Regions from separate parts of the Pseudomonas sp. LBUM1674 genome, predicted to be linked through region 3. Evidence: riboswitches for the same ligand, from Rfam matches in the RefSeq annotation. Region 3 holds a riboswitch; each other region holds the start of a gene.

Region 1 (10,230 bases), 2.9 Mb from region 3:
AGCACCGGCACACCGAAGTGCCGCGCCAGATCGGCGCTGGACGGCGTACCGTCGAACAGCCCCATCACGCCCTCGATCAGGATCAGGTCGGCAACAGCTGCGGCTTCCCACAACAGTCGACGACTTTCCTGCTCGCCGACCATCCACATGTCCAGTTGATACACCGGCGCACCGCTGGCGCGCTCGAGAATCATCGGGTCGAGGAAGTCCGGGCCGCACTTGAAGACCCGCACCTTGCGCCCCTGATTGCGGTGCAAGCGGGCCAGCGCGGCGGTGACGGTGGTCTTGCCCTGACCGGAGGCCGGCGCGGCGATCAATACCGCCGGGCAATGACGTGGTTGACTCACAATTCGACGCCTTTTTGCGCTTTGATACCGGCCTGGAACGCGTGCTTGATCACGCCCATTTCCGTGACGGTGTCGGCCAGCTCGATCATTTCCGGTTTGGCACCGCGACCGGTGACCACCACATGCTGCATCGGCGGACGCGCCTGCAAATCACTGAGCACCTGATCGAGGTCGAGATAACCGTGCTTGAGGGCGATGTTCAACTCATCGAGCACCACCAGACCGATGGACGGATCGCTCAGCAGTTCGCGGGACACTGCCCATGCGGCTTCGGCGGCAGCGATATCACGCTGGCGATCCTGGGTTTCCCAGGTGAAGCCCTCGCCCATCACATGAAACCGCACCTGCTCTGGAAAACGGCGGAAGAACAGTTCTTCGCCGGTACTGTTGCGGCCCTTGATGAACTGCACCACGCCACACTGCATGCCATGGCCCAGGGATCGGGCGAGCATGCCAAAGGCCGAGCTGCTCTTGCCTTTGCCGTTGCCGGTCAGCACCAGCAGCAGGCCGCATTCGTTCGGGGAATTGGCAATGCGTTCATCGATCACGGCTTTTTTGCGCAGCATGCGCGCCAGGTGACGTTCATCACGATCGGGGGTATCAGTCATGGGGGAGCTCTCCGTTGAGGCTGGATAACGGCGGGCAGGCACAAGAATAGACGGCAAAAAGCCTGGCATCGCCCACCGTGATGCCGCTGGATGGATCAGGCCGGTCTCCGGGCTCATGAGCGGCGCTGGCCTGACTGCGCGCCTTCCCATGTCGGCTTTCGACACAGTGGCTCAAGGCGCAGTCTTCACTCATTTACCGTTGCGGGGGCAGCGTCGGGATCATGACTCTTCATCGTTCGAAGACAGTCACTCACCGACTTCCCTGTTTCACTCTGTCGGCCATGGCCACAGAGCACCTGAAACAAGCCGCGAAGGTTAGAGGGTTGGGGGTGGAGCGTCAATTGAGAAAGAGGCTCGCGACTGACCGGTTGAACCATCGCACCTCCCGGCTTCTCTATGATTGTATCAACGCGTCCATAGGGAAGATCAGCATGCGCAAGCCCCAGCTCGTTCTCGTCATCGCGCTCGCCGGAGGGCTCGCCGCCTGTGGTGAAACCTCCAGCCTGCAAGTCATGGACGGCACCGGTCCGTCGCCCAAGCTGCCAGAACCGAACAAGACCCTGATCCCGACGGTGAACATCGCCCCGGCGATCGGCTGGCCGGACGGCGCAAAACCCGTCGCGGCGACGGGAACTCAGGTCGCCGCCTTTGCCGAAGGCCTCGATCACCCGCGCTGGCTCTACGTGTTGCCCAACGGCGACGTGCTGGTCGCCGAGACCAATGCGCCACCCAAGCCCGATGATGGCAAAGGCGTTAAAGGCTGGGTCATGAAGCAAGTCATGGGTCGTGCCGGTGCTGCCATACCGAGCCCGAACCGCATCACGCTGCTGCGGGACAAGGACCACGACGGCATTGCCGAAACCCGTACGGTGTTCCTGGAAAACCTCAATTCGCCGTTCGGCATGACCCTGGTCGGAACTGACCTGTACGTTGCCGATACGGACCGCTTGCTGCGTTTCCACTATGAAGATGGCGATACGGCGATCAAGTCGCAGCCAATCAAAGTGGTCGATCTGCCGGGCGGCACGCTCAATCATCACTGGACCAAGAACGTCATCGCCAGCAAGGATGGGAGCAAGCTGTACGTGACGGTGGGTTCCAACAGCAATGTCGCCGAAAACGGCATGGACCAGGAAGAAGGTCGCGCGGCGATCTGGGAAGTGGATCGCGCCACCGGCAACCATCGGATCTTCGCTTCGGGGATCCGCAATCCCAACGGCCTCGCCTGGGAACCCCAGAGCGGTGCGCTGTGGACAGCCGTCAATGAGCGTGACGAAATCGGCAGCGACCTGGTACCGGACTACATCACTTCGGTGAAGGACGGCGGGTTCTACGGCTGGCCTTACAGCTATTACGGACAACATGTCGATGCACGCGTGACCCCGCAGAATCCGGACCTGGTGGCCAAGGCCATTGCGCCGGACTACGCCGTCGGCCCGCACACGGCATCGCTGGGCCTGACCTTTGCTGAAGGCAACACTCTGCCGACGCAGTTCAAGGAGGGCGCATTCATCGGCCAGCATGGCTCGTGGAACCGCGATCCGCACAGTGGTTACAAGGTGATCTTCGTACCATTCAGCGCGGGAAAACCGGTCGGACAGCCGGTTGATGTGCTCACCGGATTCCTCACCGACGACGAAAAAGCCATGGGCCGCCCGGTAGGGGTGGTGATTGATCGGCAGGGAGGATTGCTGGTGGCTGATGATGTGGGGAACAAGGTGTGGCGGGTGTCGACAGCGCGATAGCTGTACACATGACCTGTGGGAGCGGGCTTGCCCGCGATGAGGCCGGCACATTCAACATTGATGCTGTCTGACCCACCGCAATCGCGGGCAAGCCCGCTCCCACAGGGATCGCGTTTAACGTTTACGACAGAGCGTCAACCCATCCCCCAACGGCAACAACGACAGATCCACCCGCAAGTCATCCTTCAAGGCCAGATTGAGCGCCTGGATGGCCCGGGTGTCTGCGCTTTCAGGATTCTCCTCAAGCACCCGCCCACTCCACAATGTGTTATCGAACACCGCCAGGCCACCGACCCGCAGCAAACGCAACGCATGCTCCAGATAGCTCGGATAATTGGCCTTGTCGGCATCGATGAAGATCAGGTCGAACTGTCCCGGGCAATCCAGTTCGGCCAGGGTTTCCAGCGCAGGCGCCAACCGCAGATCAATCCTTTGCGCCAGACCCGCTTCCTGCCAGTAACGGCGCGCGGTAGCGTTGTAGTCGCCGGGAATGTCGCAGCAGATCAGCGAACCCTCATCCGGCAACGCCGCTGCCATGCACAAGGCGCTGTAACCGGTGAAGGTACCCACTTCCAGTACACGCCTGGCGCCGGTGAGTTTCACCAGCAACGCGAGGAACTGCCCCTGCTCCGGCGCCACCTGCCAACGCGCCATGGGCAGCGCCTGGGTTTCATCGCGCAAGCGCTTGAGCAGCGGCGTCTCCCTGAGGGAGACGTCGAGCAGGTATTGATACAGGGCATCATCGAGATTGAGCGTGCGAGCGGTCATGACCAGACTCTGCAATCTATGGGTTATGGGCCAGATGCTCTGGTTGTAGCACACGCTTGGCGCTCAGGTAGGCTCTCTGCCAATAAGCCTTGGACAAGCTGTCGAGCTTCACCGTACCGCCAGTGGCCGGGGCATGGACGAAGCGACCTTCGCCGACATAGATCCCGGCGTGGCTGACCTGGGAGCCGCCATTGGTGGCGAAAAAAAGCAGGTCGCCGGTTTGCAGGCCTTCCTTGCCGACACTGGCCGCTTGCATGCCGATCATCTCGCGAGTCGTGCGCGGCAAGGAAATACCGGCAACATCGCGGTAGACGTAACCGATCAGCCCGCTGCAATCAAAGCCCGAATCTGGCGTGTTGCCGCCCCACCGATACGGCGTGCCGACGAGGCCGAGCGCACGAAACAGTACGTCTTCGGCGGCGGGAGAAAAGGCTTGGGAGGGACCGAAAATCAGCGGCGCGCGAATCACCGGCGCCGGTGGCGGCGGTGTGCGGCTGGCGCAGGCACTGAGCAGCGCTGCGAAGCACAGGATTGCGAGGCGGGCCGACATCGTCATAGGCAGAACATCCTGATCTGGCTGCGGCTTTTTCCACCGACAGGGCAGAAAAGAAAACCGCCTGCGCAGGACGCAGGCGGTTTGCCATCAATATTAGATCAGGATTTTAGCTGCTGCGTGGCAAACTTCAAGTAAGACTTTAAGTTCACCCTACAAAATGTCCGCTTACTTGCGTGCCGTGACGATCGCCGGGCCTGTCGTTGGCGCCATCGCGAGTGCGCGCTTGGCTTCGATGAAGGTCTTGCTCCAGTAGCTGTCGCCCAGACTGTCGATCCGGACACCCCCGCTGCGGCGGCTGCTGGAATGGATGAACTGGTTGTCGCCCAGGTAGATCCCGGCGTGACTGACGCGCCCACGACGGCCGTTAGTGGCGAAGAACAACAAGTCACCGGGTTTCAGATCGCTGCGAGTGACCAGCGGGGCGTCGACGTTGATCATTTCGCGGGTGGAGCGCGGCAGGTTCATACCGGCCTCTTCACGAAACAGATAACCGATAAAACCGCTGCAATCGAAGCCGGCTTCGGAGGTGCCACCGAAACGGTAACGGGTACCGATCAGGGCCATGCCGCGTTCGAGGATGCTGTCGGCCAGAACCGGAAGCTGGTACGACTTGCCATTGGCGAAGCTGGCCAGTTCTTTATCGGTGGCCGCCTCTTGCTCAATCGCTTCCTGCAGAAGAACGGAAGTCGATTGGGCGGTAACTGAATTGATAACCTGCTGTTTTTGCTCTTGCTGGGGCACTGGAGAATGAGCAGCGCAACCGAACAACAGGGTGACGAGTGCGAGAGGCACGAGGGGTGCGAAGCGCATTAGCATGGGCACGACCGTGGCTGATAGTTATAAAAGAAGCCGCGACTATGCCCGCAATCATGCTCATTTGCAAATTCAATCGACCTTGATGTGACTTTCCTGCTTCTCGATTACATCTAAGCGCTTAAGCCCCATTTAGTCGTTGCGCAGCCTGCTGACCTGTAGGAATGCAGATTTTCTGACGTCTGAAAACTGCCGAAACCTGCGTCAGGCATGGCCTTTTACCAGCCCAACGTTTCTTTGAGGAACGGGATCGTCAACTTGCGCTGGGCTTGAAGAGACGCCTGGTCGAGGCGCTCAAGCAACTCGAAAAGCGCACTCATGCTGCGAGTGCCACGCGTCAGGATGAAATGCCCGACTTCGTCGGTCAGGTGCAAGCCGCGACGAGAAGCGCGCAGTTGCAAGGCGCGCAATTTGTCTTCGTCGGAGAGCGGGCGCATCTGGAAGATCAGGGCCAGGGTGAGGCGGGATTTGAGATCCGCCAGCTTGACCGGCAGCTCACGCGGGGACGTCGAAGCGGCGATCAACAGGCGCCGACCGCTGTCACGCAGACGGTTGAACAGATGGAACAGCGCCTCCTCCCAATCCGCACGCCCGGCAACCGCCTGCAGGTCATCCAGGCAGACCAGTTCGTATTGTTCGAGGTTGTCGAGGATTTCGATGCCACGATCCAGCAGCTCGGCCAACGGCAGATACACCGCCGGTTCCCCCAACTGTTCGAAACGCAGACAGGCCGCCTGCAACAGATGCGTACGCCCTACCCCGTCCTTGCCCCAGAGATAAATCAGGCTTTCGGTCCAGCCGGCGTCGGCTTCGCATAGCCGCTCGACATAGCCGAGTGCAGCGGCATTGGCGCCTGGGTAGTAATTGATAAAGGTAGCGTCATCACGCAGACGCACACCTAGGGGCAGCTGAATCGGTTTCATGCTGACTGAACAGTTCCAGGGGAACCGTTAGTGGCCTCTGTGTAAAGTTTGCGAAGTTTATACCCGTGAAGCTGACCGCACAATGCGACAGACCACAAGCAAAATCAACGGTTTGCGTTAACGCACTGGTTTTATGACAGTTTCTTTGGCGCCAAGGGCGATAGCCATGCAACAGAGGCGGGCCAACCTGGCGATGAACCAGGCCGCCCCCGAGCAACCGTCAACCCACCTCAGAGATCAGGCTCGTCGACGCCACTGTACATATCTGAATCCTTGTACAAATCATGCACATGACGCACCAGGACCATGATCACCGCCGCCACCGGCAATGCCAGAAGCACGCCGGTAAAGCCGAACAGCTCGCCCCCCGCCAGAATCGCGAAGATCACCGCCACCGGATGCAGACCGATCCGGTCCCCCACCAGCAACGGCGTGAGCACCATGCCTTCCAGCGCCTGACCGACCATGAATACTGCGACGATGCCAACCATGGGGTACAGGTCGCCACCGAACTGGAACAGGCCGGCAACCAACGCCGCACCAATCCCGATGACAAAGCCCATGTACGGCACGATCGCGGCCAGACCGGCAATGAGGCCGATCAACAGCCCCAACTCCAGCCCTAACAGCATCAGGCCCGCCGCGTAGATCACGCCCAGCGCCACCATCACCAGCAACTGCCCGCGCACGAATGCACCCAGCACTTCATGGCACTCACCGGCCAGCGTCACCACACGCTCTTCCCGATCACGTGGCAGTAAACCGCGGATCTTGGCCATCATCAGGTCCCAGTCCCGCAACAGGTAGAAAACCACCACCGGGATCAGCACCAGATTGGCCAGCAAAGCAATCAACGCCAGCCCGGAAGCCGTCGCCTGACTCAGCACCACACCGACAATGTCAGTGGTCTGGCCCATGTGTTCGCTGATCGCTGCCTTGAGCTTGTCGAATTTCCAGAAACCGTCCGACAGGCCAAATTTCGATTGCGCCCAGGGCAGTGCGCTGTGCTGCAACCAGTCGAGCATCTGCGGCGTCAGTTCGTACAAGCGAAACAACTGCTTGGCGAGCATCGGCACCAACACCAACAGCAAGGTGGTGAAGATCAAGGTAAACAGCGCAAACACCGCGATCACGCCCCAGGTCCTGGACAAACCGGCTTTCTCCAGCCGATCCACCAGAGGGTCGAACAGATAGGCCAGCAGCAGCGCGACCAGAAATGGCGTGAGGATCGGATGCAACAGCCAGACAAACGCGCAGAGCAGGATCACCCCACCCAACCAGAACCAACGCCGCGTATCGGCCATGAACCACTCCAGCTTCTATATAAGGAAAGAACAACTTACCAGCGGAAACGCAGCTGCGGCGTCGGTTTCGGAGCCGGCGCCACGACAGGTACCGAGCCATCAACCGAGGGCTGGGCAGGGGTCGCGGGGGCTGGCGCCTCACCGGCCGGAACTTCCTGCAACCTGGCCAGGGACAACTGTGCCTTCAACTGTTCGGCGCTGCCATTGACCCGATAGAGAATCCGGTCGCCGTCGACGCTTTGCAGACGCGCACCAAAAGGTTCGAGCAAACGCCCAAGGGCCGCATAGCGCTCCAGGTTCATGCCCTGCACTTCCAGCAATTGTTCACTCGAAGCACCCGGCTTGACCACAAACCGCGGTGCCAGACGCGCACTGACCGCCAACATGACGGCATCGGCCACGGCGGCCTGATCCGCGCCCTGCACACTGCCGGCCTCTTTCTGATCGCCCAGCCACAAGCGCCACTTGGCTTGCCACTGCCCCCCTTCTTCACGGGCATGCACGGCCAGCAAGGCATCGGCGTTGTAACGGGCCGAAGCACCGCGCAACGGCGCCGGATCCGCGCCTTCCAGATTCGGTGCGGTGGCAACGATCTGCTCATTCAAGTCCGCCAGCGGCAAGCGCAGTGGCAAACCACGGTATTGTGCCGCGCGGCGCAAAGGCGTCGCGCTGGCCTGACCATCGCCCACCAGGCTCGAGCCCTCGGCGGCATCGTTCAACCACCAGCCCAGGATCGACGGTCGGTTCGCGCCCCAGAGCGACAATCCGGCACGGCGCAACGCCTGCTCCGTGGTGGCCGGGTCGAAATCGACCTTCAGTACTTCCGGCGGGCCGGCATCAAAACCGAATTGACTGATGATCTGTTGCGGATCCTTGCGCAGCGCCGCCAACCCCGGGCTTTGCGCCGCCTTGGGATCACCGGTCAGACGCAACACCAATGTATTCAGCGCGCGCTGGGTGGCTTGATCGCGCTCCTCGGGCGCCTGACTGCTGACAGGCTCGCGCACCTGATAAAGGCCTTTGACGGTTTCGGCATGACTGGCGAGGCTGACCAACGATAAACCGCCCATAAACAGCAATTTGAAAAAACGCATGGAGAATTCCTGACGACAAGAGCGGCTGGAACAGACCGCATGAAGACAATCGAACAAGGCTGTGACCCTCGCCCGATGCAAAACATTCACACGGCCCGGGTAAGTTTTTCGCACTGCCATAACGATAGACGGTTTATAGCGCTACCTTATACAGCCCTGCGCGATTGCACCAACCCCGGCAATTACAGTTTTTTTCAGCCGATATGCCCCTGCTGTCGGCCTGAGGATGGCCGCTGCCCCTCAAGCCTGATAAAATCGCGCGCCTTCGCAGACCGGCAACAGCCGGGCCCTTGAATTTGCGCTCGGCAATCGCCCTCGCCTGTACAAGTGGTCCCGTTGGACTCGGTCGTTACCCCTGAATCCCCCCTAAAGGCCTGGATCATGAGCAAGCAACCCTCCCTGAGCTACAAGGACGCCGGTGTAGACATCGACGCCGGTGAAGCATTGGTCGAACGCATCAAGAGCGTCGCCAAGCGCACTGCGCGCCCGGAAGTCATGGGCGGCCTGGGCGGTTTCGGCGCCCTCTGCGAAATTCCGGCCGGCTACAAGCAGCCTGTGCTGGTTTCCGGCACCGACGGCGTCGGCACCAAGCTGCGCCTGGCACTGAACCTGAACAAACACGACAGCATCGGCATCGACCTGGTGGCCATGTGCGTGAACGACCTGGTGGTCTGCGGCGCCGAGCCGCTGTTCTTCCTCGACTACTATGCCACCGGCAAACTCAACGTCGAAACCGCGACCCAGGTCGTGACCGGCATCGGCGCTGGCTGTGAATTGTCCGGTTGCTCCCTGGTCGGCGGCGAAACCGCTGAAATGCCTGGCATGTACGAAGGCGAAGACTACGACCTGGCCGGCTTCTGCGTCGGCGTCGTGGAAAAATCCGAAATCATCGACGGTTCCAAAGTCGCTGCCGGCGATGCCCTGCTCGCCCTGCCGTCTTCCGGCCCGCACTCCAACGGCTACTCGCTGATCCGCAAGATCATCGAAGTGTCCGGTGCCGACATCGAAAACATCCAGCTCGACGGCAAGCCGCTGACCGACCTGCTGATGGCCCCGACCCGTATCTACGTGAAGCCGCTGCTCAAGCTGATCAAGGAAACCGGCGCCGTCAAGGCCATGGCCCACATCACCGGTGGTGGCCTGCTGGACAACATCCCGCGCGTTCTGCCAAAAGGCGCTCAAGCGGTGGTTGACGTCGCGAGCTGGACCCGTCCTGCCGTGTTCGACTGGCTGCAAGAAAAAGGCAACGTCGACGAAAACGAAATGCACCGCGTGCTCAACTGCGGCGTCGGCATGGTCATCTGCGTGGCGCAAGAACACGTCGAAACCGCGCTGAACGTCCTGCGTGAAGCCGGCGAGCAGCCTTGGGTCATCGGCCAGATCTCCACCGCTGCCGAAGGCGCGGCTCAGGTCGAACTGAAAAACCTCAAGGCACACTGATGCAAGAGCGGATGTCCCACACCTGTGATGTGGTGGTGCTGTTGTCCGGCACCGGCAGTAACTTGCAGGCCTTGATCGACAGCACGCGGACCGGCGACAGCCCGGCCCGCATCGCTGCGGTGATTTCCAACCGCGCCGACGCCTACGGCCTGCAACGCGCCAGGGACGCGGGTATCGACACCCGCACCCTGGATCACAAGGCTTTCGAAGGCCGCGAGGCCTTCGATGCCGCGCTGATCGAACTGATCGACGCCTTCAATCCCAAACTCGTGGTACTGGCCGGCTTCATGCGCATTCTCAGCGCCGGCTTCGTGCGCCACTACCAGGGTCGCCTGCTCAACATCCATCCCTCGCTGCTACCCAAATACAAAGGGTTACACACTCACCAGCGCGCGCTGGAGGCCGGCGACACCGAGCACGGCTGCTCCGTGCACTTTGTCACCGAGGAACTCGATGGCGGACCGCTGGTCGTACAGGCAGTAATACCGGTAGAGTTGCAGGATTCGCCGCAGAGTCTGGCGCAGCGAGTCCATGGCCAGGAACACCTGATCTACCCGATGGCTGTACGCTGGTTTGCCGAAGGTCGTTTATCACTCGGCGAGCAAGGTGCTTTACTGGATGGGAAGCTACTC
Region 2 (10,230 bases), 1.6 Mb from region 3:
GCGATAATGCTCGTAGAACCGCAGCAACTCCAGGCCATAACGGTCTGCCAGGTCGGTATCGCCGCGAATGATCAGGTAATTCTCGTCATTGCCATTGCTGGCCGCCGCGCTGAGGTTGTGGCTGCCGCTGATGATCGTCGGCGCGTCGCTGGTGAAGTCGGTGACCACGGCTTTGGTGTGCACCAGCAGGTTACCCTTCTGGCCTTTCATGTTCTCTCTGAGCCAGCCTTCCAGCCCGGTATTGAGCAATGCGGTGGCGGCGAACTCGGCAGTGCGGTCGGCGTGGAAACCAGTGATGCGGCTGGTGGTGTTTTGCAGGCCGTACCGCAAGATGTCGTCCTCGGGCTGGCCCAGCAAGGCGTTGAGGATATCGTCGGGCAAGGCAAACGCGGTCACGAACAGCACATCCTTTTTCGCGGCGTTGATGATCTCGACAAACGCTTGCAGATCGCCCCGACCCGAGCGCGGAGAGAACCCGCTGAACAAGGGTTGCAGCGAGTCCATCGGGTTATGTTGCGTCAGCCATTTTCGGGTGGCGCCGACACTTTCCGGGTTGGCCCAGACCTGCTCGAAGGTCTCCAGATAGCTGGCGCTGACTCGCGCGTCGTCCAGCACATGCACCACGTTGGCCTGGCGGTACACGCCATTGGCGGTGAAGTTGGTGCTGCCGCAAAGCACCGCTTCGGGCTGATGCTGCCCTGCGGCGTCGAGCCGGCTCAGGACCATGAACTTGTTGTGGAATAGCTTGTGGGTGACTCGCCCGCGTTTACTCGCTTGCGGGATTTTTTCCAGACTTTCCTCGTTCCTGGCGGTGCCTTTATCAGCGGATTTTGCGTGATACAGCACCCGCACCTTCACCCCGCGTTCGAAGGCCGCGTTGATGGCGTCGACAATCACCCGCAACTCGTATTCGTAGATGGCGATGTCCAGTGCCCACTGGCTATCCATGGCACGCTCGATAAACTCCAGCAAGCGCCCGAGCAGACCGTTTTCCAGCCATTGCCGTGGGGCATCGGGCCATGCTTCGATGGGCAGGTTCTTGTTGGCGCTGATCAGCGCGTCGAGGTCGGGGAACTTGCGCTGGAATGCCTGACTGGCGGCCACTGCGCGGTTGAAAATCACACTCTGGTTTTGCGGCAGTCCATTGTCGGAGGTGACCGTCACTTCCAGGTACTCACCCAGCTGCGGCGCATCGGCGCTACCGTAGGCCAGGTGGACTCGATAGTGGATGGTCATCCCCGGATTGACCGCGTAATCGGCCCAGCGAAATTTCTGCAACGGCGCGATATTGCTGGGGGTGGCGCGAAACCGGGGAAACGTATGGACCTTGCCGGGGAAGGTCAGGCTGTTGAACAGAAACAGCCAGGGCTTGCTGCCTTGCTGCTTTTCAATGGCGAAACCCAGCAGACCTTGGCGCCGGGGCTCGGCCAGGTCCATGGCCAACAACACGCCATTGGCGCCGGCATAGGCTTTGACGCGGAAATCATCCTGATGGTTGGCGGCTAGTACACGCACGGTTCACTCCTGTGATGGGTTTGCTTATCGGGCATTGGGCTGCGATACAGGTTGACCGGGATGATCCGATACCGAGGTGATGCCTTCGCGAGCAGGCTCGCTCCCACAGAGGACTTGTGAATGCCACGGATCAACTGTTGGAGCATGCTCGCGAGGGGGCCGCTCCCACAGGGGACTTGTGAACGCCATGGATCAATTGTGGGAGCGAGCCTGCTCGCGAAGAGGCCAGCTCAGGCAACAACGAAATCAGCCAGGAACCAGCTCGTCGATATGTCGATAATCTGCACCCAACCCGCTCGCCAACACCTTCGCCCGCCCAAGACGAATCGGCCCTCGCTCAATGTCAATCAACAGTCCCGGACAATCAAGCGTCGGCAACATCGTGAAGTCTTTCAATCGGCCATCGGTCACCAGCAACAGTCGCTGTCGCTCCGCCGGAAAACGCTTCTGACGGGCGGCCAGCCAGCGTCCCGCCTCACCCAGCGCTGCCAGTAAGGGCGTGCCGCCGCCCGCTCCGAGGCCATCCAGCCAGGTACGCAAACCGGTGGACGCCTTCAACCCTTGCACTTGCCATTCCGGTACCTGACCGCTGGCGGTCAGCAAGGCCAGGCGCGCGCGCTGGCGGTAGGCGTCGTCGAGCAGTTGTGCCAGCAGGCCCTTGGCATCGCTTAACGCCTGATGACGGCGGGTCGAGGCCGAGGCGTCGACGATTACCAGCCACAGTTCATGGGGGGAACGGGTACGCAGGTGGAACAGCACATCGTCGCGCTGACGCGGGCGGCCATTGAGCAAGGTACCCGGCCAATTGATCGAGCCGTTGCGCGCGGCGTGGCGCTTGCCTTGCTTGCCGTGGTCCAGCCGTCCGGCCCGGGGTCTGGCATTCGCCCCCGCGTCAGATCGGGGGCGAATGCCTAGGGCTTTTTTGGCCAGCTCGGCACTTCACGGCGGGCGCCGACCGGCAATGCCTGGGCGGGCATTTCGCCCCATTGGCCCTGGCCTTCCCCAGGGTTGGAATGCGGGCCAGCCTGCGGTTGATTGTGTTGTGGCGCAGGCGGCGCCTGTTCGCGACGGCGGTGGCGCAGGGCGAACTCGGCGACGGCGTCGATATCTTCCTCGGCAATGGCGTTCGCACCTCGCCAGGCAGCATGGGCACGCGCCGCACGCAACCAGACCAGATCGGCGCGCAGGCCATCGACACCCGCGGCAAAACAGCGCTCGGTAATCTGCGCCAGTGCCTGATCGTCGAGGGGGATGCTCGCCAGTGTGCTGCGCGCTCTCTGGCACCGCTCACGCAGCGACTGCTGCCGGCTTTCCCACTCGGCGCAGAAATTGTGGGGATCGCTGTCGAAATCCAGTCGCCGGCGAATGATCTGACCACGTTCGGCCGGCACTGTGTGACCGCTGAGGGCGACGTTCAAACCAAAGCGGTCGAGCAATTGCGGACGCAGTTCGCCCTCCTCCGGGTTCATGGTGCCGATCAGCACGAACTTCGCCGAATGCCGATGGGAAATGCCATCGCGTTCGATCAGGTTGATGCCGCTGGCGGCCACGTCGAGCAACAGGTCCACCAGGTGATCGGGCAGCAGGTTGACCTCATCGACGTACAGCACACCGCCGTCCGCCTTGGCCAGCACGCCCGGGGAGAATTGCGCGCGACCTTCGCTCAGTGCGGCGTCGAGGTCGAGGGTGCCGACCAGGCGTTCTTCGGTAGCGCCCAGGGGCAAGGTGACGAATTGACCGCTGGCGAGCAGGTCCGCCAAGCCTCTGGCCAGGGTTGATTTGGCCATGCCGCGCGGGCCTTCGATCAGCACGCCGCCGATTTTCGGGTCGATGGCGGTGAGGTAGAGGGCGAGTTTCAAGTCGTCGGCGCCGACCACGGCGGAGAGGGGGAAATGCGGGGTGTCGGTCATCTTTAATACTCGGTCATGGTCGGTGATCCATCAGCAGCACCTTAATCCCTGTGGGAGCGAGCTCGCTCCCACAGGGTTTTGCGGCGCATTAGCTGTCTTCTTCTATATCAAGCAACAAATTCTCCAGCGCCTCGCGGTACTCCCCCGGTTCCTGCCACATGCCCCGCTGCTGCGCTTCGAGCATGCGCTCGGTCATGTCGCGCAGTGCATGGGGGTTGTGCTCGCGAACAAAATCCCGGGTCGCCGGGTCCAGCAGATAAGCGTCCGCCAGCAGTGCGTACTGGTGATCGTCAATCAACTGCGTCGTAGCGTCGAAGGCAAACAGGTTGTCGACCGTGGCCGCCAGTTCGAACGCGCCTTTATAGCCGTGGCGCTTCACGCCGTCGATCCACTTCGGGTTGGCCGCCCGGGAACGGATCACCCGGTTCAGCTCTTCCTTCAAGGTGCGGATCTTCGGCAGGTCAGGCTGGCTGTGATCGCCATGGTAACTGGCCGCCGCTTCGCCGCTGAGGCTTTCCACGGCGGCGAGCATACCGCCCTGGAATTGGTAATAGTCGTTGGAATCGAGCAAGTCGTGCTCGCGGTTGTCCTGGTTTTGCAGCACTGCTTGCACTTGGCTCAAGCGCTGGGCGAACTGTTCACGGGCGGCGGTGCCTTCGTCGGAACCGCCATAGGCGTAACCGCCCCAGTTCAGGTAAACCTCGGCCAGGTCCTGCCGGCTTTGCCACAGCCGACCGTCGATCGCGCCTTGCACGCCCGCACCGTATGCACCGGGTTTGGCACCAAAGATGCGCCAACCGGCCTGGCGGCGCGCGGTCTCTTCATCCAGCCCCGATTGCAGCAGCGTTTCACGCTCGGCGCGGACCTTGGCCGCCAACGGGTTGAGGTCGTCCGGCTCGTCGAGGGCGGCGACCGCTTGCACGGCCGCGTCAAACAGGCGGATCAGGTTGGCAAAGGCATCGCGGAAGAAGCCGGACACGCGCAAGGTCACGTCCACCCGCGGACGGTCGAGCACGCTCAGCGGCAGGATCTCGAAATCGTCGACCCGCTGACTGCCAGTGGCCCAGACCGGCCGCACGCCCATCAGCGCCATGGCCTGGGCGATGTCGTCACCGCCGGTGCGCATGGTCGCGGTGCCCCAGACTGACAGGCCGAGCTGGCGCAGGTGATCACCGTGGTCTTGCAGGTGCCGTTCAAGCATCAGGTTCGCCGACTGGAAACCGATGCGCCACGCGGTGGTGGTCGGCAGGTTGCGCACGTCCACCGAATAGAAGTTGCGTCCGGTCGGCAGCACGTCCAGGCGCCCGCGGCTGGGTGCACCACTGGGGCCGGCCATGACGAAACGACCGCTCAAGGCATCGAGCAGACCGCGCATTTCCGCCGGGCCGCAGGCATCCAGACGGGGGGCGACGACCTCGCGCAGGTTGTCGATGATGGCGCTCACGTCAGACCAACTTACCTCCTGTGGGAGCAAGCCTGCTTCCTGTGGGAGCGAGCTTGCTCGCGATAGCGGAGTGTCAGTCGACATTGATTTACCTGACACACCGCTATCGCGAGCAAGCTCGCTCCCACAGGGGCCGGGGTTGGCTTGAATAGGGTTGGGTAGCTCGAACTCGGTACCCACTGTCTGCGAAATCAGTTGAGCGGCGAACAGTTCCAGGCGTTCGCGGGTATCGCCGGCCGTGCGCCAGACTTCATTGCTGAGCACTTTTAGCTGTTCGGGTTGCGGCCCGGCCCAAGGTTCTGCCAGCGCACAATCCAGCGGATCGAACCCCAGCTCGAATGCCTTCGCCAAGGCCCGCAGCACACTCGATTGCGCCCCTCGCCCGTCGCCACGGGGAATCCGCAGCAGGGCCAGCAAGGTATCAATGCGCAAACGCCCGATCGGCGACTCGCCAAACACGTGCAGGCCATCGCGGATCTGCGACTCTTTCAAGTCACACAGGTAGGTGTCCAGACGCGGCAGCCAGATCGCCGCATCGGCATCACTGTCCAGTTGTTCATCCAGCTGCAGTTCGCGGTCGATGTGGCTGTCGCGCACCAGTTGCAGAATGTCCCGTTGCAACTCCCGGGCGCGGCGCGGATCGAGCAATTGCGCTTCGTAATATTCGTCGGCCAGCAACTCGAGGTTGCGCAGCGGCCCGTAGGTTTCGGCGCGGGTCAGCGGCGGCATCAGGTGATCGATGATCACCGCCTGGGTACGGCGCTTGGCCTGGGCGCCCTCGCCCGGGTCGTTGACGATAAACGGATAGATGTTCGGCAGCGGCCCGAGCAGCGCATCCGGCCAGCAATTTTCCGACAGGCCGACGCCCTTGCCCGGCAGCCATTCGAGGTTGCCGTGCTTGCCGACATGAATCACGCCGTGGGCGCCATAGGTGTTGCGCAGCCAGAAATAGAAGGCGAGATAGCCGTGAGGCGGCACCAGGTCCGGGTCATGGTATACCGCGCTCGGATCGACCTGATAACCCCGGGCCGGTTGAATGCCGACGAAGGTCAGGCCGAAACGCAACCCGGCAATCATCATCCGCCCGCCGCGGAACATCGGATCGCTGTCGGGGCCGCCCCAGCGGTCCAGCACGGCCTGGCGGTTGGCGGCGGGGAGCGCGTCGAACATCAGCTGATAGTCGTCCAGCGCCAGGCTTTGCTGGCATGGACGCTGGTCGAGGGTGTCGAGGTCGTTGCTGACGCCGCCGAGCAATTGCTGGATCAACGCGGTGCCGCTGTCGGGCAATTCGGCCGGTAACGGATAACCTTCGTTGTGCAGCGCACGCAGGATGTTCAGCGCGGCGGCAGGCGTGTCGAGGCCGACACCATTGCCGATGCGACCATCGCGGGTCGGGTAGTTGGCCAGGATCAGCGCAATGCGTTTCTCGCCATTGGGCACCCGGGCCAGATCAATCCAGCGCCGTGCCAATTCGGCGACGAAATCCATGCGCTCCGGTTGTGGTCGATAACACACCACGTCCGACTGACTGCGCTCACTGCGCCAGGCCAGGTCCTTGAAACTGATCGGCCGGCTGATGATCCGCCCGTCCAGCTCCGGCAGCGCGATGTGCATCGCCAGATCCCGCGGTCCGAGGCCCTGCTCGCTGGCGCGCCAACCGGGCTCGTTGTCTTGCGCGCAAATGGCTTGAATCACCGGAATGTTGCGGCGAAACGGCCGCAACTGCGGCGCTTCGGGGCTGGACTGGGCGAAACCGGTGGTGTTGAGAATCACGCTGGCAGCGACTTCATCCAGCAGATCCTCGACCACGGTCAGGCAGCCGGGCTCTTTCAAACTGGCCACGGCAATCGGCAGCGGGTTAAGCCCCGCCGCCTGCAAACGCTGGCAGAAAACATCGATGAAAGCGGTATTCGCCGCCTGCAGATGCGAGCGGTAAAACAGCACGGCCGCTACCGGTTGATCGGCCTGCCAGTCGGCTTGCCAATCCTTCAGTGCGGCGGGGCTTTTTTGTGGGTGGTAAATCGCGGTGCGCGGCAGGGTCTGCGGCTCGGCCCAGGCGTAGTCGCGATCCAGCCAACGATCGGCGAGGCAGCGAAACAGGTCGAGTGCGTTGGCCATGCCGCCCTGACGCAGGTAATGCCAGAGTCGGTCGCGGTCTTGCGCAACCACGGTGCTCAGGTCGCTGAGCTCCGGGTCCGGACGATCATCGCCCGGCACCAGAATCAGCTGCGCACCGCGCCCGGACAACTCCACCAGCCGCTCCACGCCGTAGCGCCAATAGGCGATGCCACCGTGCAGCGAAATCAGAATGACCTTGGCGTGACGCAATACTTCGTCGACATACAGGTCGACCGAGGCGTGATTCTGCACCTGCATCGGGTTGGCCAGGCGCACGCTCGGGTAATCGTCCGGTAACTGCTGCGCCGCTTCGGCGAGCAGCGCCAGGCTGGAGTCGCCGCTGCACAGGATCACCAGCTCGGCGGGGGTCTGTCCAAGGTCGGCAATATTGTCATCCGACACGAAACCGCCGGGCTGGGTCCTGAGCAGGTGCATGGCTTAAACGCTGAGTGCGGCGCGCAATTGCGCTTCGAGCAGCGCGGCATCCAGCTCCTGGCCGATCAACACCAGACGCGTGGTGCGGGCTTCTTCGGCGCCCCACTGACGGTCGAAATGCTTGTCGAAGCGTGTGCCCACGCCCTGGATCAACAGGCGCATCGGCTTGCCCGGGATCGCGGCGAAACCTTTGACGCGCAGGATGCCGTGCTGGACCACCAGTTGGGTCAGGGCATCCAGCAGCAGGCTTTCGTCAGCTGGCGGCAGTTCGATGGAGATCGAATCGAAGGCGTCGTGGTCGTGATCGTCCTCGCCTTCATGGTGATGGTCGTGATGGCTGTGACGGCTGTCGATGTGCTCTTCGGAACCGGCACCGAGGCCGATCAGTACGTCCAGTGGCAGGCGGCCGCTGCTGGCTTCGATGACTTTCACCGCTGGCGGCAGTTCTTCGGCGACTTCCAGGCGCACCCGGGCCAGGTCTTCAGGGCTGATCAGGTCGGCCTTGTTGAGGATCACCAGGTCGGCGCTGGCCAGTTGGTCGGCGAACAGTTCGTGCAGCGGCGATTCGTGGTCCAGGTTCGGGTCGAGTTTGCGCTGGGCGTCGACCTGGTCCGGAAATGCGGCGAAGGTGCCGGCGGCGACCGCCGGGCTGTCGACCACGGTGATGACCGCGTCAACGGTGCAGGCGCTGCGGATTTCCGGCCACTGGAAGGCTTGCACCAGCGGTTTTGGCAGGGCCAGGCCCGAGGTTTCGATGAGGATGTGGTCGAGGTCGCCGCGACGGGCCACCAATTCGCGCATCACCGGGAAGAATTCTTCCTGGACGGTGCAGCACAGGCAGCCGTTGGCCAGTTCGTAGACACGGCCGTTGGCTTCTTCTTCAGTGCAGCCGATGGAGCACTGTTTGAGGATTTCGCCGTCGATGCCCAACTCGCCGAACTCGTTGACGATCACCGCAATACGGCGACCCTGAGCGTTGTCGAGCATGTGCCGCAGCAAGGTGGTCTTGCCCGAGCCGAGGAAGCCGGTAACGATGGTGACGGGGAGTTTGGCCAGTGTTTTCATCGGATGCCCTTTGGCAAGGTGGCGGGCATACGGGACGACAATCGCTGCGACAGGCGCGCGCAAGAGTTCCGCCACCGGATCACCCCGCCCGGTTGTAGTGAGAATCTGTGTCGAGGCAGGTCTCCTGGCTGACGGTGTGCCAGTCGTTCGACTGGCGTTTGCTGCGCCTTCCCGCGAACCCGTTGCACAGGGTTTGCAGTGGCGTGGCAGCGAAACATCACCGTTCACAGTTGCGGGGGCAGCCGCGGCATCGACCGCGTTCCCTTCTTAGCTTCGGCAGACGCCGAAGAACCTCGAAAGCGCAAGGCTACGCATGGTATGGGGGCGGGTCAATGTCTTGTGGCGTCCGCACCGGCCCCTTCGCCGGCAAGCCGGTCTCGCTCCCACAGGTGACCGCATTCCCATGTGGGAGCGAGCTTGCTCGCGAAGGGAGCGATTCGGCATCCAAGTGAGAACCCATGCCAATTGACGCCCAACCCCCGCCCATGCTCTCCTACACGCCTTGTTACGGGTGCCCTTCACAGGGTGAAACGGGAAACCGGTGAATCATGTGCTTTACTCAAGGCCATGTCAGTCCGGTGCTGCCCCCGCAACGGTAAGCGAGCGAAGCGTCAGATCCACTGTGCCAGCAGTCCGGCATGGGAAGGTGACGCTTGCAGGTTCAGGCGACAGCCTGCGCCCCTCGTGAGCCCGGAGACCGGCCCGCAACATCAGGTGAACGTCATGTTCACTGAATAACAAACCCGCGGTGGGCGGGCGCTGTTGAGCCTCTGCGCGCCTGATGCGCAGGGATCTTCCATGCGCTCTATTCACCCGCTGACAGACCAGAGGGAAGCGCCATGTCGATCATCAGCAGCACCGGCAGCAACACAGACAAGAGCACCGCCAGCAGCACCACGACCCTGACTCAACGCCTGACCGCCGCCGCCTGTGCGTCGATCCTTGGCGCAAGCCTTGTGTATTTCGCCGGTTTCTCGCACATCGAGGCGGTGCACAATGCCGCCCACGATACCCGTCATAGCTCCGCTTTCCCGTGCCATTGAGACCTGCCGACATGATCAAGCGTATCGCGCAAACCGCGGGTTTCACCGGGCTGCTGGCCGCCCTGTTGCTGACCCTGCTGCAAAGCTTCTGGGTTTCGCCGCTGATTCTGCAGGCGGAAACCTACGAAAAATCCGAGCCGGCCGCTGTTGAAGTGCATGAGCACGCCGCGGGTGCTGTCGCCGCCCATTCCCACGATGCCGAAACCTGGGAGCCGGAAGACGGCTGGCAGCGCGTGTTGTCGACCACCGGCGGCAACCTGGTGGTAGCGGTCGGTTTCGCCTTGATGCTTGCCGGTCTCTACACCTTGCGCGCCCCGACCAAAACCTCTCAAGGCCTGCTCTGGGGCTTGGCCGGCTATGCGACCTTCGTGCTCGCGCCGACCCTCGGCCTGCCGCCTGAACTGCCGGGGACTGCCGCGGCCGATCTGGCGCAACGGCAGATCTGGTGGATCGGCACTGCCGCCTCCACCGCGGCCGGCATCGCCTTGATCGTGTTCAGCCGTCACTGGCTGATGAAGATCCTCGGCGTGGCCATTCTCGCCGTTCCACACGTGATTGGCGCGCCGCAACCAGAAGTGCATTCGATGCTCGCTCCGGAAGCGCTCGAGTCGCAGTTCAAAATCGCTTCGCAGCTGACCAACGTCGCGTTCTGGCTGGCCCTGGGCCTGATCAGCGCCTGGTTGTTCCGCCGCAAGAACGA
Region 3 (10,230 bases):
GAATATGGAGTTCTTTGTGGGAGCGAGCCTGCTCGCGAAGGCGGTGTATCAGTCGACATATATATTGCCTGACACACCGCCTTCGCGAGCAGGCTCGCTCCCACAGGGGTACTTCGTTGTGTCGCGAGCCGGGATTCACCCCACGATTACCAGCTCTCCCCCAACCCGAGCAAGCCCATGATCTGGCGTCGCAGATCCACCAGATAAGGATCATCACGATGCCGCGGATACGGCCGTTCGATGGTCAATTGCGCCTTGATCGCCGCCGGCCGGTCGCTGAACACGATCACCCGATTGGCCAGCAGCAAGGCCTCTTCGACATCGTGGGTCACCAGCAGCGCGGTGTAGCCCTGGCGTTGCCACAAATCGATCAGCTCTTTCTGCATGGTGATGCGGGTCAGGGAATCGAGTTTGCCCAGCGGCTCGTCGAGAATCAGCAACCGCGGTTCGTTGACCAGCGCCCGGGCCAATGCCACACGTTGGGCCATCCCCCCTGACAGCTGCCGTGGGTAAGCCCGGGCGAACTGGCTGAGGCCGACTTTTTCCAGGGCGGCATCGACCTTGGCCGAATGGGTTTTCAGGATGCCCTGGGCTTCGAGCCCAAGGGCGACGTTGTCCCACACCCGGCGCCAGGGATACAGCGTGGGATCCTGGAACACCACGACCCGACTCGGGTCCGGGCCGGTGATAGACACACCGTCAGCCAGCAACCTGCCGGAATCGGCCGGCTCCAGCCCGGCCACCAGCCGCAGAAGAGTGGACTTTCCGCAACCCGAAGGCCCGAGCAAGGCGACGAATTCGCCGGGCGCGACGTCGAGGGAAACCCGCTCCAGCACCGGCAAGTGCTGACCGTCCAGGGCAAACCCATGGCTCAGATTGTCGATGCGCAAGGCCAGCCCCGAAGCCGATGCCGTTGTTTTTTGTGCCAGCGCTACCATTTCATCGCTCCTTTTTGCCACGCCAGCAACCGGTCACGGACCAGGAACAGCGCCGAGATCAGCCCCGAGCAAGCCAGTGCCATGATCAACAGCGCAGCATACATATTGGCGTACGCGGCCCAACCCTGGGCCCATTGCAAGTACCAGCCGATACCGGCCTTGACCCCCATCATTTCCGCGACCACCAGGGTCGAGAACGAGGCGCCCAGCCCCATGAACAATCCGACGAACACATGGGGCAACGCCGCCGGGATCGCCACTTTGAAAATCAGGAAGCCCTGCTTCGCGCCCAGGGTCCGCGCCACGTCGTAATAAGCCTTGTCGACGCTGGCCACGCCGGACCAGGTCAGCACTGTCACTGGAAACCAGGTCGCCAGGGCGATCAGGAATACGCTGGCACTCCAGCTGGTGGGAAACAGAAAGAAGCACAGCGGCAGCAAGGCCGTGGAAGGCACCGGCCCGAGAATGCGCAGCACCGGATGCAGCCAGTAGCCGATGCTCGTCGACCAACCGATGGCCACCCCGGCGACAAAACCCGTCGCCGCGCCCAGCGCTACGCCCGTGCCCAGCAGCAGCGCCGAATGCAGCAAACTCTCGGCCAGACGCGGCCAGTCTTCAACGTACACCGCGAGCAAGGCTTGGGGCGGCGCGAAGAATGGCACCGGCAGCAGGCCCAGCTTGGCGGTGAGCAGCTCCCAGATAGCCAACAGGATCGGCAATGCGATCAACCAGGCCCCTGCTGCACGAATCCGGGTGGCGATCTTCACCGACCAGCGACCGACGATACCCAGCAGCCCGATCAAGGCCGCCACCGCCAGGCACAGATTCGCCAGGCCCTGGGTCATCGGCCAGACCCGCGTGGCGTTGGGCCAATAGCTGATCAACAGCGCCACCGCCACCCATGCCGTCACCGCCACCGCGCCTTGGCGCCAGACCTTGAACGCCCGCGACGTCGCCGCTGCGGCCAGTGTTGAAACCTCAGCTGAAGACATCGGCGGTGATCTCCTTGGCGAACTCGCCGGCGTCAGTGCTCTGGCGAATGACTTCCACGGTTTTCAGGTCGCTGACGTAGGTGGTGATTTCCTTGGTCAGCAGCGCGCCCACGGCATGATGGCCGTGGGTGTGGTCATGCAGGATCGCCTCGACTTCTTCGACCGAGGTGTTCAGGGCATAGGCCTGGAAACCCTTGGCCACGGCCCGGGGATTTTTCACCGAGTAATCGTGGGCCTCGAGAATCGCCTGGGTCAGGGCCGCCGCCACGCGTTTTTCCTCGCGCACCAGTTTGCCGGTCACGCCGACCACGCAGCAGCTGAGATTGGCGTATTCCTCGACCAGGTTGGTGGACAGTTCCCGGGCCTGGCCGCCCTTGATCAGGCGGTACATGAACGGGTCGCTGCCGCTGATGGCCTGGACTTCGCCACGTTCCAGCGCCGTGCCCAGCAGGTCGGCCGGGAACAGTCGCCAGTCGACATCGCGCACCGGATCGATGCCGTGTTTTTTCAGCAGGATCGAAAAGAAATTGCGGTCCGGGCTGGCCATGTCGGTGACGCCGATGGTCTTGCCCTTGAGGTCTTCGAGTTTATGCACGTCGCCATTGACCGCACTGAGCAAACGCAGGCAACCGCCGTGGGTACCGGCGGTGAGCTTGACGTCGAAGCCCTGCTCCAGGGCCTTGAGCCAGCGCAACGCCATGCCGACACCGGCATCGGCTTTGCCGGTGGCGATCGCTTCGAGCAGGACCTCGGTGGAGTTGCCGAAGTTGACCAGTTCCACATCGAGGTTGTGCTTCTTGAAGAAGCCTTGCCCGTGGGCGATGACCACCGGCGCCAGGCACACCGCATTGAGGTTGACCGCCAGCTTCAGCGCCCGCGGCGCGTCCAGGCGGATAAACTCGCCAGTGCCGCCGGGCTCGCTTGCGCCCTCGACAGCATGTCCAGCGTGTTCATCGGTCGCCCAACTGGCGCGCGGCAATGACATCAGCAACGGACTCGCCAGGGCGACGCTGGCCAGGCCCAGCAGGTGACGACGGGTCAAACGATCGAAAACAGCCATGCAAATATCCCTTTGATTGATGGAGGTGCTTAGTCCTTCAGCCCGGCCAGCCCCAGATGTTCACGCAAGGTCGAACCCTCGTAGGCGCGACGGAATAACCCTTTGCGTTGCAGATGGGGAATCACGCTTTCGACGAATTCGCTGAACGAGCCCGGCAGGTAAGCCGGCGAGATCACGAAGCCGTCGCAGCCTTCGCCCAGGAACAGCTCGGCCAATTGATCGGCGATCTGTGCGCCGGTGCCCACCAGCTGCGGTACGCGCACGCTGCTGGCGAAAATCCGTCCCAGTTGCTCCAGGGTGGTTTCCGGGCCCTGCATCAGCAGCTTTTCGGCAGCGGCCGGATGGATCAGCGGCGACCGGGCGATCTCGGCCAGGGTCGCGGATAACGCAAACGGCGACAGGTCGACATTGAGTTGCGAGGCCAGGGTGACCAGCCCCAATTCGGGACGGGCCAGCGCGTTGTGCCGATCACGCTTGGCCCGCGCTTCGGCTTCGCTGCCGCCAATGAACGGCATGACCGCCGTCAGCACTTTGCAGCTGTCGGCCTTGCGACCTTGTTGCACGACCTGCGCCCGCACGTCGTCACGGAAGGCGCGCATGGCGTTCAAGTGCGGATGAATGGTGAAGATCGCCTCGGCCCAACGCGCGCCGAAACGCCGGCCTCGACCGGACGAGCCGGCCTGGATCAGCACCGGTCGCCCCTGGGGTGTGCGCGGAATGTTCAACGGGCCTTGGACCTTGAACCACTCACCCTGATGCTGCACCGACCGGATCTGCGAAGGATCGGCCAGCACCCCGCTTTCCCGGTCGAGCTTGAGCGCGTCCGCACCCCAGCTGCGCCACAGCTTCAACGCCACTTCGACGAACTCGTCGGCACGGTCGTAACGCAGGTCATGCTCCAGGTGCTTGTCCTTGCCAAACAGACGCCCTTCGCTGTCGTTCATCGAGGTCACGATATTCCAGGCCGCGCGGCCCCTGGACAGGTGATCCAGGGTGGCGAATTCCCGGGCGATATGCGCCGGCTCGTAATAGGTGGTGGAACGGGTGGCGCCCAGGCCCAGCTTGCGGGTCTGCCCGATCAGGTAAGACAGGATCGGCAATGGGTCCAGGCGGGTCGCGTCCTGGGCGCCATAGCGCAAGGCCAGATCCCGGGAGCCGCCCATCTGGTCACCGACCGCGAGGCGATCGGCGAAGAACAGAAAATCGAACAAGCCCTCCTCCACGACTTTCGCAACGCGCGCGTAGTACTCGGGTTCGAGGTAGTTACCGACGGTTTCCGGATGACGCCACACCGCGTGACTGTGGACGACCGGGCCGGTCAGCAAAAAGGCGGACAGGTGAATTTGACGACTCATGGCAACGCCCCCTTACTGCGCCTTCGGCGTCCAGACAGCGATGTCGGATACCTTCAACGGTTTGGGCGTCAGCTTCGCCGCGTAATAGGTATCGGCGATGCGTTGCTGCTCGGCCAGTTCATCGACCTTGACCGGCACGATGTCGTAGCTGCGGCGGGTGTTCGCCAGCTCCACCGTGGTCGGGGGAATGTTGCCCCACAGCGGTCCGAGAATTTTCGCGGCCTCTTGCGGGTGCGTTTTGACCCATTGCCCGGTCTCGCGCAGGGTGTCGAAGGTGACCTGCAACACGTCCGGGTGTGCATTGGCGAACTCCGACGTCGCCAGGTAGAAGCGGTTGTAATTGGCCACACCGTCCTTGCCATCGGCCAGCACGCGCACGTGATGATCCAGTTGCTGGGTGGCCAGGAACGGGTCCCAGATAGCCCAGGCATCGACACTGCCGTTGGCGAATGCCGCGCCGCCATCCGGTGCTTCGAGGTAACGCGGGGTGATGTCGGCGAGGGTCAGGCCAGCTTTTTTCAAGGCCGAAATCAACAGGAAGTTGCTGCCCGAGCCCTTGGAGACGGCGACTGTCTTGCCTTTCAGGTCGGCGACGCTACGGATCGGTGAATGGTCCGCAACGATGATCGCCTGGGCGCTGGACGATGGATTTTCCCTGGCGTAATAAGTCAGCGGCGCATCGGCCGCCTGGGTGAACAGGGCAAAGGCGTCGGCGACGTCGGCGTGCAAATCGACACTGCCGGCGTTAAGGGAGCTGAGCAGGCCGGTGCTGAATTCATGCCAGTTGACGGTGAAGCCCAGGGGTTTGAGACGCTCTTCCAGCTGGCCGTTCTGCTTGAGCAGAATCCACAAGGTCGAAGAACGCTGGTAGCTGATATCGATGGCTTGCTGTGCATGAGCCCCCGCTGCGGCGAACAACAGGCTGGCGGCGACGATGAGTTTTTTCAACTTCATGAAAGACCTTGAGTGGGTTGGTTCGAAGAGGCCGAGCAAAAAACCGGGTCAGCCGTGTTGCGTCCAGCGAGGTTTCGAGGGCGAGCCAGAAAGCAATTTTGATTATATTAGCGATCAATAATTATGAAAGAATCATATAATTATATGGTTATGCCGGTTGCGTCGGACGGTTCGTGAACGGCTTCGATATCTGCCCGACCGATGGGGCAAAGAAGAGCGAAGCCGCGGGGTCTTGAGATTCAAGGCTTGTGGCCGGCCCGGTCAGAGTTTGGCGATCGAGACCTCGGTGGATTTGACGAAGGCAATGACCTCGCTACCGATCTTCAATTCAAGGTCACGCACCGAGCGGGTGGTAATTACTGAGGTGACGATGCCCGAGGCGGTTTGCACATCGATTTCGGAGACCACTTCGCCTTCCACTATTTCCTTGATGACGCCCTTGAACTGGTTACGTACGTTGATCGCTTTGATGGTCATGGTGAGGCTTCCTGTCTGGTGTTGGGCAAATTCGCACTGATGTGCAGGCCTCTAAGGTGCACCTCCTGGGATAACAATAAAAGGAATAAATAACTATTTATTTATTCCCGAATGGAATATACAAAATCACTAAGCTAATGCTAAAAAATTATTTATAAAAAGTTTTTTAGAACCATATGCTTCATGGCAGATAGCCCTACTCTCCTGCTGAATAGCGAGCGTGCCATGTCCAAGCCCACCAAAAACCCTGAAGCGAAACTCCGTCGCCCGCTACTGACCGGCCTTGCCATTGCACTGGCCCTGTCCTTCGCCCTCCCGGCGCAGGCCCGGGAGACGGTGCGCATCGGTTACCAGAAGTCATCGACGCTGATCACGCTGTTGAAAACTCAAGGCACCCTGGAGAAAACCCTCGCGCAGAACAACATCGATGTGAGCTGGCATGAGTTTTCCAGTGGCTTGCCACTGCTGGAAGCGTTGAATGTCGGCAATGTCGACATCAGTGCCGACGTGGCCGACACCGTGCCGATTTTCGCCCAGGCCGCCCAGGCCAAGCTGACCTATTTTGCCCAGGAAGCGCCCTCGCCTTCGGCCCAGGCCATCGTCGTGCGCAAGGATTCGCCACTGCAGCAACTGGCGGATTTGAAAGGCAAGAAAGTCGCGGTCACCAAGGCGGCCGGCTCCCACTATTTGCTGATCGCCGCCCTGAAAAAAGCCGGTCTGGAGTTTTCCGACATCGAGCCGGCCTACCTGTCGCCCGCCGATGGCCGGGCCGCCTTCGAGAACAACAAGGTCGACGCCTGGGTCACCTGGGAACCCTTCCTCACCAGCGCACAACGTCAACTGCCGACGCGCACCCTGGCTGACGGCGCAGGCCTGGCCAGTTACAAACGCTACTACCTGACCAGCACCCCCTACGCCAAGGCGCATCCCGAGGTGCTCAAGCTGGTTTACGAGCAACTGCACAAGACCGGCGAATGGGTGAAAACCAACCCCGGTGCAGCGGCGAAAATACTCAGCCCGTTGTGGGGCAACCTGGATGTGGCGACCGTCGAGACCGCCAACACCCATCGCAGTTATCAGGTGCAGCCGGTGAAAGGTGATCAGTTGGGTGAGCAGCAGAAAATCGCCGATGCGTTTTTTGCCGCGGGGTTATTGCCCAAGGCGGTGGATGCGAAGGATGTTGAAATCTGGAAGCCGTGAGAACGATTGCCGTTGAATCCGGCCGACTGGCCGAAGCGTTTCGTCCTGAGATTCGAACCCGGTCAGCTCGACAGGTGAACACATAACCCTGTGGCGAGGGCGCTTGCTCCCGCCGGGCTGCGCAGTGGCCCCAGAAGAGGGACTGCTGCGCAGTCCAGCGGGAGCAAGCTCCCTCGCCACACGCGTTCGACAAGACTGTGCTATTGGCGCCCAGCCCCCCAGCTATCCTGCCGCAACCCGGCACTCACTACGTTTAACGATGCTAAAGGGCTCGTCACCACCCCGCATCCCGGACGCCGGCTGCAGAAAACCGAGCAAGGCCTGCCGGGTTTCATGCCAGGCTGCCGGGTGCTCCATATCGAGGAAGTGCCCGGCGTTCGTGACGGTATGGAACTCGGACTGAGGAGCATGCTCGCCGAACAGCCGGGCGTCCTCCGCCGAGGTGTATTCATCCCATTCGCCGTTGACAAACAGCAGCGGGATGTCGATGGCATTGGCACAGGTGATGTAACAGTGGGTGTCCTGGGTCAGCACCTCATTCACGTGGAAATGCATCTGCCTGTATTCGTGCTCCGCCAGGCTGCTGACATGGCGGTGATTAAAGCGTTTGAACAGCGAGGGCAGGTGCTTGCCGATCGTGTTGTTGATCAAGCGTCCGACATTGAGGCGATCGCAGGCCTGGAGTACGTGCAGGCCGCGTTCCAGGTAATCGCGCATCGGTGTATTGATGCGCGCTGCGAAAGAACTGATGACCGCCCTCTCGATTCGTTGTGGCCGCTGGGCCAGCGCCACCAGGGTCGCCGCACCGCCCCAGGAAAAGGACAGCACATGGTGCACACTGAAGTGTTCGATCAATTCCAGCAGAATCGCTGCCTCGTCTTCCTTGCGGATCGGTTGGCCGTGGAGGTTGTGTCGTTTCGACTGACCGGCATAGGGCTGATCGTAGAGGACCACATTGAATTGCGGCTGCAGGTAACGCACCGTCTGGGCAAAGGATGCGGTCGTTGACAGCGAGCCGTTGACCAGAATGATGGTTTTGTCAGCGGCGGCGTTGAGATAGTGTTCGGTATAAATCTTGTACTTATCGCAAATCTCGACGATGGCGGTTTTCGGCATCATGTCATTTTCTTCCTTGAACCCATTGGACTGAGCGCACAGCGTGAGGGATGCCCACAGGGCCCTATCGCACAAAGCAGTACGGGTGGAACCGACAGCGAAGTGCCAGGTAAATACATTAAAAGCTCAAGGTGGTTTTCAAACGTCAACGCATGGGCCTCCTGGGGTTTAACCTGCATCACGGGCAAGCGGCGACAGCGCGAGCGTGTTACGCAGCGCTCTGTGACCGATAAGTCACTGACTGACCAGAGGTTCAGAGTTAAGCAGGTATTTCCCGGTCTGCAAGCCTGTGCAGCACTTTGGTGCTGATTGACCTTCAACGCGCACTTGCACCCTGGAATCGGCACACGAGAAAAAATACTGGACCGTTGAACGGCATGATCGACTACCATGCCGGCCGCCGGTTTCCACATGGGATTAATAGGGAATCCGAGATGCCCGACACGGCATCAATCGGAACTGCCCCCGCAACTGTAGGTGCTGAGCCTGCTCCTGAACTGCCACTGGGATCGCTTCCGGGAAGGCTGGAGCCAGGCGATGACGCATCAGTCAGGAGACCTGCCGGCCAAGCTAATCACTAACCGGCGGGGTGTCCGGGAAGGACATCCTTGCGCCGTGCGTCACCTGCTGTGATCGCCACGCCAGTGCTTTAACGGCAGCGTTCGATGATGTGTTTCCAGTCCGTGCCCCCTGCCCCGAGTACGGTCAACTGGAGTTTGCGTCATGCTGCTGTCACGCCTTGCCACCCTCGTCACTGCGCTGGGTCTGTCCACTCTCGCCCATGCGGCCCCGACCCACTACCCCCTGACGGTCGAGAACTGCGGCAGCACCCTGACCTTCGAGCAGGCACCGAGCCGCGCCGTGACCATCGGCCAGGCCGGCACCGAAATGCTCTACGCCATGGGGCTTGGCAACAAACTGGTTGGCACGTCGCTGTGGTTCAACGAGGTGCTGGCCAAGTACAAGACAGTGAACGACCCGATCCCGCGCCTGGCCGATAACGAGCCGAGTTTCGAGGCGGTGATCGGCAAACGCCCGCAGCTGGTGGCGGTGGAACTGGAGTGGATGGTCGGCCCGCAAGGCGTGGTCGGTACCCGCGAGCAGTTTCACGAGCTGCAGATCCCGACCTACCTGATGCCTTCCGACTGCGAAGCCAAGGACAATCTGGTCGGCGCCGACGGCACACGGCTGGAGGCGTTTCGCATCGACAGCATTTACAAAAGCATCAGCCAACTGGCCGAGATCTTCGATGTGCAGGAACGCGGCCGGCAGTTGAACGACGAACTCAAGGCCAGCCTGGCGAAGTCTGTCGCCACGGTGCAGAACAAGGACCTCAAGCACACCAGCGCGCTGTTCTGGTTCTCCAGTGCCAGTCTGGACATCGACCCTTATGTCGCCGGACACAAGGGCATTCCCGACTTCATGCTCAACACCCTGGGCGTGCGCAACGTGGTGCAATCCGACGAAGAATGGCCGACCGTCGGCTGGGAAACCATCGCCAAGGCCAACCCGACGTTCCTGGTCATCGCACGCATGGATCGCCGTCGCTTTCCCGCTGACGACCATCTGAAGAAACTGGCATTCCTGCGCAGCGACCCGGTGACCCGCAACATGGACGCGGTGAAAAACAACCGCATCATCATTCTCGACGCCATGGCCATGCAGGCCAGCGTCAGAATGTTCGACGGCCTGGCCACCCTGGCATCAGCCATCGACGGCTATGACCTGCCGCAATGACCAGGACGCTGATTCGCACATTGCTCGCCGCAATGACCCTGCTGTTGGCCGTCATTGCCGGAGTGGCCATCGGTGAAACGCCGATCGCTCCGGGCGTGGTGTTCCAGGTGCTGGCCAACAAACTGTGGGCTGCCGGCTATGTCCTCGACCCGATCGACGAAGGCATCGTCTGGAATTATCGCCTGACCCGCGCGCTGGTGGCCGCGGCCTGCGGTGCGGGTCTGGCCACTTGCGGGGTGATCCTGCAATCGCTGCTGCGCAATCCGCTGGCCGATCCCTACCTGCTCGGCATCTCCGCCGGCGCCTCGACGGGCGCGGTGCTGGTGGCATTGCTGGGCCTGGGGGCGGGACTGATTTCGCTGTCGGTCGGCGCGTTTGCCGGGGCGGTTGCCGCCTTCGCC

The links. A riboswitch is a leader RNA that binds a small molecule or an ion and turns the genes downstream of it on or off. The one in region 3 is predicted to bind cobalamin.
Region 1: another riboswitch for cobalamin. It lies ahead of cobO (cob(I)yrinic acid a,c-diamide adenosyltransferase); the one in region 3 lies ahead of ACA067_RS10975 (ABC transporter substrate-binding protein).
Region 2: another riboswitch for cobalamin. It lies ahead of ACA067_RS18005 (CbtB domain-containing protein); the one in region 3 lies ahead of ACA067_RS10975 (ABC transporter substrate-binding protein).

The regions. Positions count from the first base shown of each region.
Region 1 covers NZ_CP166779.1:5,204,487-5,214,716, forward strand. The annotation lists gene ACA067_RS23785 (cobyrinic acid a,c-diamide synthase CobB) at 1-347, opposite strand, end outside; gene cobO (cob(I)yrinic acid a,c-diamide adenosyltransferase) at 344-955, opposite strand; cobalamin riboswitch at 1,037-1,270, opposite strand; gene ACA067_RS23795 (PQQ-dependent sugar dehydrogenase) at 1,387-2,700, shown strand; gene ACA067_RS23800 (O-methyltransferase) at 2,815-3,468, opposite strand; gene ACA067_RS23805 (C40 family peptidase) at 3,485-4,024, opposite strand; gene ACA067_RS23810 (C40 family peptidase) at 4,190-4,840, opposite strand; gene hda (DnaA regulatory inactivator Hda) at 5,056-5,760, opposite strand; gene ACA067_RS23820 (AI-2E family transporter) at 5,991-7,064, opposite strand; gene ACA067_RS23825 (DUF2066 domain-containing protein) at 7,100-8,158, opposite strand; gene purM (phosphoribosylformylglycinamidine cyclo-ligase) at 8,540-9,598, shown strand; gene purN (phosphoribosylglycinamide formyltransferase) at 9,610-10,230, shown strand, end outside.
Region 2 covers NZ_CP166779.1:3,909,034-3,919,263, forward strand. The annotation lists gene ACA067_RS17980 (phospholipase D-like domain-containing protein) at 1-1,515, opposite strand, end outside; gene ACA067_RS17985 (vWA domain-containing protein) at 1,762-2,373, opposite strand; gene ACA067_RS17990 (magnesium chelatase ATPase subunit I) at 2,427-3,425, opposite strand; gene cobN (cobaltochelatase subunit CobN) at 3,514-7,422, opposite strand; gene cobW (cobalamin biosynthesis protein CobW) at 7,426-8,487, opposite strand; cobalamin riboswitch at 8,585-8,798, opposite strand; cobalamin riboswitch at 8,980-9,207, shown strand; gene ACA067_RS18005 (CbtB domain-containing protein) at 9,327-9,530, shown strand; gene ACA067_RS18010 (CbtA family protein) at 9,542-10,230, shown strand, end outside.
Region 3 covers NZ_CP166779.1:2,343,357-2,353,586, reverse strand. The annotation lists gene ACA067_RS11015 (ABC transporter ATP-binding protein) at 147-938, opposite strand; gene ACA067_RS11010 (ABC transporter permease) at 932-1,930, opposite strand; gene ACA067_RS11005 (ABC transporter substrate-binding protein) at 1,917-2,990, opposite strand; gene ACA067_RS11000 (LLM class flavin-dependent oxidoreductase) at 3,020-4,345, opposite strand; gene ACA067_RS10995 (aliphatic sulfonate ABC transporter substrate-binding protein) at 4,358-5,299, opposite strand; gene ACA067_RS10990 (TOBE domain-containing protein) at 5,561-5,776, opposite strand; gene ACA067_RS10985 (aliphatic sulfonate ABC transporter substrate-binding protein) at 6,002-6,976, shown strand; gene ACA067_RS10980 (alpha/beta fold hydrolase) at 7,199-8,095, opposite strand; cobalamin riboswitch at 8,479-8,672, shown strand; gene ACA067_RS10975 (ABC transporter substrate-binding protein) at 8,816-9,829, shown strand; gene ACA067_RS10970 (FecCD family ABC transporter permease) at 9,826-10,230, shown strand, end outside.